DNA from 4 places in the Guptibacillus hwajinpoensis genome. Region 1 is predicted to be linked to each of the others. Evidence: riboswitches for the same ligand, from Rfam matches in the RefSeq annotation. Region 1 holds a riboswitch; each other region holds the start of a gene.

The links. A riboswitch is a leader RNA that binds a small molecule or an ion and turns the genes downstream of it on or off. The one in region 1 is predicted to bind S-adenosylmethionine.
Region 2: linked by a shared signal. The riboswitch ahead of ABFG93_RS15640 (methionine ABC transporter ATP-binding protein) and the one ahead of ABFG93_RS16580 (5-methyltetrahydropteroyltriglutamate--homocysteine S-methyltransferase) in region 1 are both predicted to bind S-adenosylmethionine.
Region 3: linked by a shared signal. The riboswitch ahead of msrA (peptide-methionine (S)-S-oxide reductase MsrA) and the one ahead of ABFG93_RS16580 (5-methyltetrahydropteroyltriglutamate--homocysteine S-methyltransferase) in region 1 are both predicted to bind S-adenosylmethionine.
Region 4: linked by a shared signal. The riboswitch ahead of ABFG93_RS04965 (assimilatory sulfite reductase (NADPH) flavoprotein subunit) and the one ahead of ABFG93_RS16580 (5-methyltetrahydropteroyltriglutamate--homocysteine S-methyltransferase) in region 1 are both predicted to bind S-adenosylmethionine.

Annotation. Positions count from the first base shown of each region.
Region 1 is NZ_CP156674.1:3,210,418-3,213,551, forward strand. Features, by position in the region: gene ABFG93_RS16575 (SNF2 helicase associated domain-containing protein) at 1-1,547, shown strand, start outside; SAM riboswitch class I at 1,677-1,776, shown strand; gene ABFG93_RS16580 (5-methyltetrahydropteroyltriglutamate--homocysteine S-methyltransferase) at 1,898-3,013, shown strand.
Region 2 is NZ_CP156674.1:3,019,861-3,022,994, forward strand. Features, by position in the region: gene leuD (3-isopropylmalate dehydratase small subunit) at 1-287, shown strand, start outside; gene ilvA (threonine ammonia-lyase) at 284-1,294, shown strand; SAM riboswitch class I at 1,419-1,528, shown strand; gene ABFG93_RS15640 (methionine ABC transporter ATP-binding protein) at 1,680-2,702, shown strand; gene ABFG93_RS15645 (methionine ABC transporter permease) at 2,695-3,134, shown strand, end outside.
Region 3 is NZ_CP156674.1:275,884-279,017, reverse strand. Features, by position in the region: gene ABFG93_RS01290 (Na+/H+ antiporter NhaC family protein) at 1-989, shown strand, start outside; SAM riboswitch class I at 1,074-1,188, shown strand; gene msrA (peptide-methionine (S)-S-oxide reductase MsrA) at 1,291-1,935, shown strand; gene ABFG93_RS01280 (hypothetical protein) at 1,984-3,134, opposite strand, start outside.
Region 4 is NZ_CP156674.1:970,936-974,069, reverse strand. Features, by position in the region: gene ABFG93_RS04970 (glycoside hydrolase family 13 protein) at 1-1,248, shown strand, start outside; SAM riboswitch class I at 1,465-1,579, shown strand; gene ABFG93_RS04965 (assimilatory sulfite reductase (NADPH) flavoprotein subunit) at 1,751-3,134, shown strand, end outside.

The sequences.
Region 1 (3,134 bases):
TCCCGGCACAGGATGAAGATTTGGAGGCGAGTTTAAATATACCGGTTACCAAAAGCCTTCATCTTCTTGATTCTATTGATACGAGTGAGCTTTTTACGGTAGAGGATTCTTTTCGACAGTTCTTAGATCAACTCCTTCATCCGGGAAAATTGGATTTTGAGGTGCCAGAGAAGTTAGATCACATCCTGCGTGACTATCAAAAACGCGGATACAAATGGATGAAAACACTAGCTAGCTATGGATTCAGTGGCGTTCTAGCTGATGATATGGGACTTGGTAAAACACTGCAAAGCATCACTTATATTGTATCCGAGCTATCAATCATTCGAGAACGTAAGCTCCCTGTTATCATCGTTTGCCCGTCATCTCTCACCTATAATTGGCTGCATGAAATAAGGAAATTTGCTCCTGATATCCGAGCGGTTGTCATAGACGGAAATCAATCGAATCGAGAAAAGATACAAAAGAATAGCGCAGAAATGGACGTCGTCATCACATCCTATCCGCTACTTCGGAGAGACATTAAATGGTATGAGAATCAATCGTTTCACACGGTGTTTTTTGATGAGGCTCAGGCGTTCAAGAATCCAACGACACAGACTGCTAGAACGGTTAAAAGGATCGAGGCAAATCACCGTTTCGGACTGACAGGGACACCCGTGGAAAATTCAATTGAAGAGCTCTGGTCAATCTATCATGTCATTTTTCCACAGCTATTCCAGGGGTTGAAAGATTATAGCTATCTTACAAGGAAAACCATTGCTCGAAGGGTTCGACCCTTTTTACTTCGTAGAATGAAAGAAGATGTACTTGCGGAGTTACCTAAAAAAATGGAGTCCCTTGAGTTAACCGAGCTTTTACCTGAACAAAAGAAGCTCTATGCAGCCTATTTAGCAAAGCTACGAACGGATACACTGAAGCACCTCGACAGGGATACCATTCGAAAAAATCGGATAAAAATATTAGCAGGTTTGACGCGGTTGCGACAAATTTGTTGTCACCCTGCTCTATTTGTAGAAGGATACAAGGGAAGCTCAGCAAAATATGAGCAGCTGCTTCAAATCATTGAGGAATCAAGACTGTCTGGTAGAAGAGTTTTGATCTTCTCCCAATTTACTAAAATGCTTAAGCACATAGGTAGAGAGCTGACAGTCCGAGGTCAAACCTATTTCTATCTAGATGGAGAAACGCCTGCCGAGGAGCGAGTACAAACCTGTAATCGATTTAACGAGGGTGAGCGTGATCTGTTTCTTATTTCCTTAAAAGCAGGGGGGACTGGCCTTAACTTAACAGGTGCAGATACGGTGATCTTATATGATCTCTGGTGGAATCCTGCAGTCGAAGAGCAAGCAGCAGATCGAACGCACCGCATTGGTCAAGAGAAGGTTGTAAAGGTAATTAAGTTAGTAGCTCAAGGCACAATTGAAGAGAAGATGAATGAGCTTCAAGAGAAAAAGAGAGAGCTCATTGCAGACATTATTGATTCAGAAGAAAAAGCTTCAGCAACATTAACGGAAGAGGATATTCGTGAGATATTAATGGAATGACAGAAGGTGTATTTTTTCATAATCGAAACATACAATGCGGACCGTAGAAAAACAAATATTCTTATTCTCTTGAATTTTTACATTACTCCTGTATACTAATTATTTAACAAAACAATTTAATAGATAACTTTCTTATCAAGAAAGGTGGAGGGACTGGCCCGTTGAAACCTTAGCAGCAGACTTTTAAAGTACTGTGCTAATTCCAGAAGCATTGGCTTGAAGATAAGAAGAGAAATTTGTTATACAAAAATAACCCTCTTCTTATTAGAAGGGGGTTTTGTTTTTGTAAACCAAATCTAAATATTCATGCAGAAAATAACAATAAAGTTTAAAGAAAGAAGGAATTTAGATTGACGAAATCAGTAGAACAAAGAGTATCAAAAGCTCCATTTAAAGGAGACCATGTAGGGAGTTTTTTACGGCCGGAACGTTTGAAGCAGGCACGCTTACAGAAGGCAAAGGGTGAAATTACGGACCAGGAATTGCGGGAAATCGAAGACGAAGAAATTGTTAAATTAGTGGAAAAGCAAAAAGCAGTCGGGCTTAAAGCAGTAACGGACGGTGACTTCCGACGTAGTTGGTGGCATTTTGACTTCCTTGAAGGTTTGGATGGTGTGGAAGGTTTTGAAACCGAAAAAGGTCTCCAATTCGATGGTGTTGTGACAAAAGCGCATGGTATTAAAGTAACCGATAAAGTTGGATTCAGCGATCATTACATGATTGAGCATTTTAAATTCCTTAAAAGTATTGCAGGGGATGCGGTTGCGAAATTCACAATTCCAAGCCCTAATATGCTTTTCTTTAGAGGAGAGATCGATAAGGGGCTTTACGATAGTGACGAAGCATTTATAGACGACTTGATTGTTGCTTACCAGGGGGTCATTCAGGCGCTATACAATGAAGGATGCCGTTACCTGCAAATTGATGATACATCATGGGCTACTTTCTTTTCCGAGGAAGGAAGAGCATCAATTGAAGCGAAAGGAAAGAACCCCGAAAAGGTTGCAAAGTTGTGTGCCCGGGCGATCAACAAATCAATAGCCAATAGACCTGACGATATGCTCGTAACCATGCATATTTGCCGTGGGAACTTTAAGTCGACCTTTATGACGAGTGGCAGTTATGAAGAAATTTCCGAAACCATCTTCGGTGGTTTGAATGTCGATGGGCTTTTCCTTGAGTTTGATGATGAGCGTTCTGGTGGTTTTGAACCGCTCCGCCATGTCTACCGCTCGGACCTATCAATTGTTTTAGGTTTGATCACTTCGAAATTTGGTGAATTAGAGGACCCGGAAAAAGTGAAAGCACGAATTGCAGAAGCTTCAAGATATGTGCCGTTAGATCAGCTTTGTTTAAGTCCGCAATGCGGTTTTGCTTCCACAGAAGAAGGTAACTTACTGACTGAAGACCAACAATGGGAAAAAGTATGTCATGTATTGGATATTGCCAAAGAAGTTTGGAAGTAATTTATTCACATTAACATGTATATAACGTCTAGAAAATAGACACATAATCATTGAAATCAGGGGGCAATCCTCCTGATTTTTTAGTGTTTGGTAAAACGGATAATCATGCTCCATCCGAAGG
Region 2 (3,134 bases), 190 kb from region 1:
GCTTTGCTGATATTTTCTATAATAACTGTGTGAAAAACGGAATCCTTCCGATTGCGCTTCCTCAGGAAACGATCACAGAACTTTTTTCGAAGTCGAAAAATGGGTACCAGCTCAGTGTTCAGCTAGAGCAACAGCAAGTCAGTGATGGAAATGGACTTTCGGCTTCATTTGAAATCGATCCTTACTGGAAAGAAATGCTCTTAAACGGTTGGGATGAAGTATCTCGTACACTGTCACTTGAAGAGAAAATCAGTCAATATGAAGAAAAACAATATGTGGGAGAGTGAATGATCTTGGGAATTATCAGGAGAAATATGGCGTTGACGTTGTAAGTGCAATGGAGAATCTGCTCCAGGCGGTCCATCGAACACCGCTTCAGCAGTCTAAAACATTAAATGATCGAACAAATAAAGATGTGTTCTTGAAAATGGAGAACCTGCAGCGCACGGGATCCTTTAAGCTCCGAGGTGCTTACAACAAAGTATCAAGACTCACGGACCTTGAAGCTGCTCGTGGCATTGTTGCAGCTTCTGCTGGAAATCATGCACAGGGAGTAGCCCTCGCTGCAAATGAACGAGGGATCAAATCTAAAATATTTATGCCTGCACAAACACCTATCAGTAAAATCGAGGCTACCCGCTCTTATGGTGCAGAAATTGTTCTCGAAGGGGATTCTTACAACGAAGCCTTTGCAGGGGCACAGTGCGAGCAGAAAGAGCGTGGAGCCACCTTCGTCCATGCGTTTGACGATCCTGACGTTATGGCAGGTCAGGGAACAGTAGCGCTTGAAATGATGCAGCAATGCCCCGATCTGGACGTGATTCTTGTCCCGGTAGGAGGCGGTGGCCTACTAGCTGGTATGGCACTCGCAATGAAATCATATTTCCCCCACGTTAAGATCATCGGAGTTCAGGCAGCTGAAGCATCTGCTACATGGAATCGTTATAAAGGTGCCGGGCCGAAAGTGCTACAATCGGTAAAGTCGATTGCAGACGGCATTTCTGTTAAAGAACCCGGGAAACTAACGTATCCGATTATTGATCATCTCGTTGATGATATGTTAACTGTGTCAGAAGAGGAAATTGCAACCGCCATTCTATTTATGCTCGAGAGACATAAAACCCTTGTAGAAGGTGCTGGTGCTGCTTCACTTGCTGCTGTTCTTTTCAAATCAGGAAGAATTAATGGCGAGAAGATTGGATCAGTTATTAGTGGCGGTAACGCAGATATTGATAAGCTTCCCTCATATAAACTCCTTGCACAGCGTGCAAAAACCATCAGAAAAATTAGCTGATGGTTTTCATTTTGGAACATTTTTTGATTATTGTGACTTTTTGCTCAGTAATTGACACTCATAAAGTACCATGCTAGAATTCAATTTAGCACTTAACCAGAGTAAAGTAATTTCAATTTTATATCTCTTATTCAGAGAGGTGGAGGGACTGGCCCTATGAAGCCCGGCAACCGTCGAACAACTTGTTTGAAAAGGTGCCAATTCCTGCAAAGCATATGCTTTGAGAAATGAGAGGAAGACATCGTTTATGACATGCCTTTCTGCTCACTGCAGGAAGGCATTTTTTATAGAAACATATTTGTTAAGTCGTACCCGGGGTATGATAGGCAATAGGAATCAATCTAGCCTGGTTACTACCTGTAAATGTATAAAGGATGTGAGACATGTGATTGAGCTAAAAAGTATCAAGAAAACGTTCTTCGCTAAATCAGGAAAGGTTGAGGCAGTTAAGGACGTGAATCTTTCAATAAAAAAAGGCGAAATATTCGGTGTGATTGGATACAGTGGTGCAGGTAAGAGCACACTTATACGAATGCTTAATCTTCTTGAGAGACCAACTGAAGGTACTGTTACAGTAGCTGGAAATAACTTGTCATCTTTAAAAGAAAAAGAGCTTCGATCAGCTAGACAAGATATAGGGATGATCTTTCAGCATTTTAACATTCTCTGGTCACGCACGGTGCGCGAAAACATTGCTTTCCCGCTTGAAATCTCAGGGGTTGGAAAGGAAAAGCGCAGTAAGCGAGTAGAAGAACTAATTAAACTTGTAGGGTTAGAAGGAAGAGAGAATGCTTACCCATCTCAATTGAGTGGGGGACAAAAGCAGCGTGTAGGGATTGCGAGGGCGCTTGCGAATAATCCAAAAGTTCTCCTTTGTGACGAGGCAACCTCAGCACTTGATCCTAAGACAACCGACAGTATTCTAGAGTTGTTAACTGAGATCAATCAAAAACTGGGATTAACTATCGTTTTGATTACACATGAAATGCACGTCATTCGGAAGATCTGCCATCGAGTTGCAGTCATGGAGAGTGGGCGTGTAGTGGAAGAAGGATCAGTACTAGAAGTGTTTCATCATCCACAGGAACCCATTACGAAAGACTTCGTAAATCAACTAAGTGAACCAGAGGAAATGAAGGAATCGATTGCACATCTGGCGGAGGATGCCGCTGGAGAACTTGTTCAGTTTACGTTCCTGAAAGGAAAGACAGGCTCACCGCTCGTGACTGAATTGGTTCGGAGGTATGAGATCGAAGTGAATATTATTCAAGGGAAAATTTCTCATACTCAGGATGGTCCTTACGGAAAGCTTTCTGTCTTCCTGAAGGGTGAGCAGGCTGTCATAGATGAAGCTCTTCGATATGTACGCAGCCAGGGAGTCGAAGCGGAGGTGATTACGAATGGCTGAATCTTTATTTCCGAACGTTTATTGGGAGAATATGTGGGAGGCAACCCTTCAAACAGTCTACATGACGGCAATCTCTGTAATTGCTACATTTATTCTGGGTATTTTACTCGGTCTACTATTATTTTTAACGGCACGAGGTAACATCTGGGAAAATAAGTACATCAATAGCGTAATAGCTGGAATTGTTAACCTGTTTCGATCGATTCCCTTTATTATTCTAATCATCTTGCTCATTCCTCTATCGGTATATATTATTGGTACGATGCTTGGTGCAAATGCTGCTTTACCAGCCCTGATTGCTGGTGCGGCTCCGTTCTACGCAAGAATGGTTGAAATTGCGTTAAGAGAGGTAGACAAAGGTGTTATTGAAGCCTCTCAATCCATGGGGGCCTCAAATGGGGAGATTGTTTTTAAGGTGCTCCTTCCAGAAGC
Region 3 (3,134 bases), 1.1 Mb from region 1:
AGGAGCTTGGATTCGTGATCGAAACAACCGCTACGCCCATTATTGTCTTAATGCCAATAGCGACGGCTTTTGTTGGTTATATGTCTTCAGTTGTACAACTTTCTATCAGAGCTGAAGGTATCGAAGGAGATGGTTATCGTCTTTTTTTACAAAGCATTCCATATAATTTTTTCTCGATCAGCATCATTCTTATCGGTTTTTATTTAAGTTTCTTCCATGATCGTAAAAAGCCAGCAACAGATGCAGGTAATCCTGAGAAAAAGCTGGATGACAAATGGGAAGATTGCCATCCAGCTGTAGCGAAAGAACTTCCATCAAAACCATTTAATTTAGCCCTGCCGCTAGGTGGCGTTATACTACTAACCCTGTTGTTAACCTACTGGAGTGGGTTTGAAAAAGGCTTCACCTCACCTGTGAATGCTTTTATTGAAGCTGATGTGCTTGATGCAATGGTATTTGCTCTCTTAACTACCGTACTCTTTACGTTTTTGCTCTATTTATTCCAGCGATTTTCATTAAAAGAGCTCGTCCGTTTCTTTATCGAAGGTGGAAATGATATGATGCCTGTAATCGTTCTGCTCACGGTTGTATGGGGGCTTGCCGCCTCAGCCGAAGCTCTAGGCTTTTCTGAGTTTGTAACGGCCAATCTTGATTGGATCCCTGCGTTATTTGTGCCCCCAGTTCTTTTCTTAGTAGGCGCCTTTATCTCTTATTTTATTGGTTCATCGTGGGGCACGTGGGGTATCTTGATGCCGCTCGGGGTTTCTCTCGGCAATTCGACGGGTACGGATCTTCCACTTGTAATCGGAGCTGTTTTTGCAAGCGGAACGTTCGGCGCTTTTTCATCCCCATTAAGCGATAATACGAATACGATTGCGAGAATTCTTCAATTAAATCCCATGACGTATGCAAAATTTAAGCTTGGCCCAGCATTAATTGGAGCGGGAACGGCTGCAGTTGGCTATTTTATTATCTCTTTCGTCATTTAAAAAAGGTGAGTACATTTCTATTGACATTGCTAGGGAAACCATTTAATATTGACACTAACTTAATAATCCTTTGTTTAAAGGATCTTCTTATTCAGAGAGGTGGAGGGACTGGCCCTTAGATACCTCGGCAACGGACCCATGAACATTATGTTCAGGTGGAACCGTGCCAATTCCTGCGGCGAAAGTCGGAAAATAAGAAGAGGCTCGGTATAACCAAACCCTCTTCTGTTCGGACAGATGGGGGTTTTTTCGTATGCATCCACCATCTGGAATATTTATTTTGTAGAGGGAGTGAGTGAACTTGCATACATTAAATACCGAAACTAGAAAACAACAGCTTATTAACACCCTTCTTTCAAAAGGAATTTATAAGAGGGGAAGCAAGCAGCTTTATATGTTAACACTTAATGATTTAGAGAAAATATATGTAGAAGAGAATGCAGTTACCAATATAAGAAACGGAGTGGGCACAGTGAATCTAGCAACGTTTGCAGCAGGATGCTTTTGGGGTGTAGAGGCGCTTTTCCAACAATTACATGGCGTGATTTCGACTTCAGCAGGCTTTACTGGAGGCGAGACCATTAATCCAACCTACGAAGATGTTTATACAGAATTAACAGGGCATGCTGAATCTGTTCTTGTTGAATATGATCCAGCAGTGATCTCATATGAAGAATTACTCGAAGTTTTTTTCGATAATCATAATCCAACCTCATTGAATCGTCAGGGAGAAGATGTTGGTACGAGGTATCGCTCTGCTGTCTTTTTCCACTCAAAAGAACAGGCAGAAGCGGCACAGATTGTTAAAAACAAGCTAATAGCTTCAGGTCGCTTCAAGAAACCGATTGTCACGCAAATCGTTCCAGCAACGACATTTTATCGCGCTAACGAGTATCATCAAAGCTATCTCGCTAAACGAGGCCAGTCTTCTTGCAAAATTTCATGATCCAAAAAGGCTCTCCTTCAGCATTGAAGGAAAGCCTTTTTCTGTGGTCTAATCAGCATGATTAACACCAATATGATCAACGAAAATGGACCCTTTCATCGATTGATCAAACTGAAACGTAAGAGAATCCAACTTTTTAGGATCGAAAGATGGATTATTATCAATAAATCTTTCCATTGGAATGTTGAACGTTTGGAGAACCGGTTCTGTTGGCTCTCCATAACGTTCTTCTTCAAAGTATATGGTTTTTGTATGCTGTACCGGCAAAACAGGATGCATAGGCATGATGTCACTAAGAACAACACTGGCAGTTTCTCCATCTGAAGTCAACTTAACGCTGAAATCTACCGGTTTCTGATTTTCAACTTCAGAAAGATTCGCCGCAGTAAAGGTTAAAGAACTTCCCGCCTTGTAAGCAAAAGGATCCTGCAACAGCTTAGAAAAGCTTAGCGTATAGTAGCCGTTTTTAGAATAAGATTGGTCCCACTTCAGGAACACGCCATGATTGTCTCTTACTTTATCTCTTCTGAATTCTAGCTCTCCTTCGTACCATTGGAGTAAGCTTCCTGCCGTGATATCAATATATGGAGAAGTAGCAGTGGTGACATCGACATCTTCTTCAAAATCGCTATAGATGATGTAGGAAGGATCTTCGTATTTACTGATATACGTTGTTTTAGGAAGCCATTCAAGGGCATAGCGGTAATCTTCAAACATCGGTAAGTAAGAGTTATTGTCATGTAAAGTGGCTTCTAGAAAACCAGATACATACGTTTTGGCAATTTGTCTCTGTTCTTCACCCTCAAGTAGCGGCTCTTTATTTAATAACATGGTGAAGGGGAAATAGGTATCATTGTCTTCCCAGGTTGTATTAAATTGTCCGTGATTCGCGCGATCAATGTAAAGGGCAGATTTAATCGCCTCTTCACCGCCGGTTAAATTGATCCCATTATATTGACGATCGCCCTCAAATTCGGATACATCACTATCGTAAGAACCATGGAGCAATAAATAATTAACGTCATCCACTTCGATTTTACGGTCTGACAACGTTTGATAATCAGTTGGTGCAATGGCGATTACCGTTTTAATGTTGAAATCAAAATCAAAGCGCGTGATCGCATTGTTAGGGTAGCGGTCAAGCTGATTAAATTTTGCAGCTAGAATCGCTGCCTGCCCACCACGAGAATGTCCAATTA
Region 4 (3,134 bases), 1.8 Mb from region 1:
GGTTCTGTTTGGGACTATGATGAAAAAACTGATGAATACTATCTCCATTTATTCAGTAAAAAGCAGCCTGACCTTAACTGGGAGAATCCCACTTTAAGACAGGAAGTCTATGACATGATGCAGTGGTGGCTTGATAAGGGAATTGACGGTTTCAGAATGGACGTTATTAACTTTATTTCTAAAGTACCAGGGCTTCCGGATGCACCAAATCCGAATGGTAAACGCTATGTTTCTGGTGGAGATTATTTCATGAATGGTCCACGGATCCATGAGTATTTGAAGGAAATGAACGAAAAGGTTCTCTCTCATTATGATGTGATGACAGTGGGTGAAATGCCAGGTTTAGACGTAGCTGATGCGCAGAATTATACAGCTGATGATCGTAATGAACTGAATATGGTTTTCCAATTTGAGCACGTTGATCTTGATTCAGGTGATGGGAAATGGGATGTTCAGCCTCTAAAGCTAAACGATCTAAAGGAGACGTTCACGAAATGGCAGAAAGGGTTGGAAGAAGCAGGATGGAACAGCCTGTACTTGAACAACCATGATCAGCCACGGATGGTATCAAGATTTGGAGATGATACAACCTACCGTGTGGAGTCAGCGAAAATGCTCGCCACCTTCCTTCATACGCTGCAGGGAACGCCTTACGTCTATCAAGGTGAAGAGCTTGGTATGACAAATGTTCATTTTGATTCCATTGAGGAGTATAAGGACATTGAGACGTTAAATATGTATCATGAAAAGGTTGACCAGGATAAAGAAGATCCGGCAAAAGTCATGCAGGCGATATACAAGAAAGGGCGAGACAATGCTAGAACGCCAATGCAGTGGGATAACACGAGTCATGCTGGATTTACAACAGGTAACCCGTGGATAAAAGTGAATCCAAATTACAAAGAAGTGAATGCAAAATTAGCAGTAACTAATCCTGATTCTATCTACCATTACTATAAAGAATTGATTAAACTTCGAAAAGAAAATCCAATTCTTGTCTACGGTCAGTATGATCTTATTCTAGAAGACCATGACGAAATTTATGCTTATACGAGAAGGTATGAAGGTGAAACAATACTCGTTATTCTTAATTTCTCGGATCAGAAGTCTGAATTTGCTCTTCCTGAAGAGTTAAAGCATCGCAGTAAATCATTATGGATCAGTAACTACGATGTGAACGAGGATGAGTCAATTGGACGATTTGCGCTGCACCCTTTTGAGGCACGGGTATACAAGTTGGAATTCTAAGATCATGATTCGCAATAAAACTTTGAAGATAAAAAGCGTATCAATTGAGTGAAAATTGTCATGGTTATTTTGATTCAACTTTTTGAAATAGACCTTATTCTGGGCCTTTCTTAGTTAATTGAATGATAATAATTTTCTAATAATATATTGACATTTGATTCACAAGAGGATAAAATTTGAAGCAATCATTGCTTTTTAACAATTTCATAGCAACATTTCTTATCAAGAGAGGTGGAGGGACTGGCCCTTTGAAGCCTCGGCAACCGATGTGATGGTTCTTCATCACGTACTGTGCCAAATCCAGCAGGACGACGCGCCTGAAAGATAAGAAGATTGGCTGATTCTATTAACAAAACCTTTCTTCTTACTTTAACGAAGAGAGGTTTTTTTCGTTTACAGGATGCAGGAAAGGAGAAGTGAAATTAGTTTAGGTTTAAATCCGAGTAAACAACTTGTACTACATTGAATTTATTTTAAAAAAGTTATTGTGAGGTGGATATTATTGCAGTTCCAAGTGATGAACAGCCCGTTTACTCATGAGCAAACGGAGCTATTAAATCGATTATTGCCAACACTTACGGAAACTCAAAAAATCTGGTTGAGCGGGTATCTTTCTGTTCCTTCTGTTCCTGGTGCAACAGAAGCAGCAGCAACGCTTGAGCCAACTGTTCAAGATTATCCTGTTCCAAATCTAGAAAACCATAATCAGGGTGGGACTAAGACGCGCGAGATCACGATTCTCTACGGATCGCATACGGGAAACGGTGAGGGACTCGCTGAAGAATTCTTTAAGAGACTCGAACAAGACTATACGGTTACCCTTTCATCACTGGATGATTTCAAGCCGAAAGCTCTTAAGAAAGTGCAGGATTTATTGCTTATTTCAAGTACACATGGTGATGGTGATCCGCCGGATAATGCGCTCAGCTTCTATGATTTTCTTTATAGCGATCGAGCGCCAGAAATAACGGATATACGCTTTTCTGTACTTTCTCTTGGAGATAGCTCCTATGAGTTTTTCTGCCAGACCGGGAAAGATTTCGATCAACGATTGGAAGAATTAGGTGGGACGCGGATTTATCCTCGCGTTGACTGCGATCTTGATTTTGAAGAGCCTGCGGAAGAATGGTTTGAAGGGGTTCTAGCTGTTTTAAATGATGCGCCTGAAGTAAGTTCATCCTCAGCAGGGGAATCAGAACCATCTCAAGCTCGAGCAACATACTCCAGAAAGAATCCGTTTAAGGCTGAAATTATTGCGAATATCAACCTTAATGGAAGGGGATCGAACAAGGAGACGCGCCACCTTGAGCTAGACCTTGAAGGCTCAGGTCTTGATTATGAACCAGGGGATAGTCTGGGGATTTATCCTGAAAATGATACAGTCCTTGTCGATCATTTAATTGAAGAAATGGATTGGGATCCTAATGAACAGGTGCCAATCAATAAGGAAGGTGACCTTACATCCCTTCGTGAGGCGCTTGTGAAGACCTATGAGATTACAAGTCTCACAAAGCCTTTGCTTGAAAAAATCGCATTACTCACCCCAAATGATGCGCTTAATAAGGTGCTGGAGGCTGGAGGGGAAGAGCTTAAAACATACCTTTATGGACGGGACCTAATTGATTTAGTACGCGATTTTGGGCCGTGGCCCGTTTCAGCAAAAGAATTCATAACCGTGTTGCGAAAAATACCGGTGCGGCTATATTCGATCGCGAGCAGCTCAAGAGCTAATGAGGATGAAGTCCATCTAACAATCGGGGCGCTCAGATACGATGCTCACGGACGTGATCGCACTGGCGTATGCTCTGGTCAATGTGCGGAGCGTTCACAGCCGGGTGATACACTACCAGTGTTTGTGCAGCGTAATCAAAATTTCCGGTTGCCTG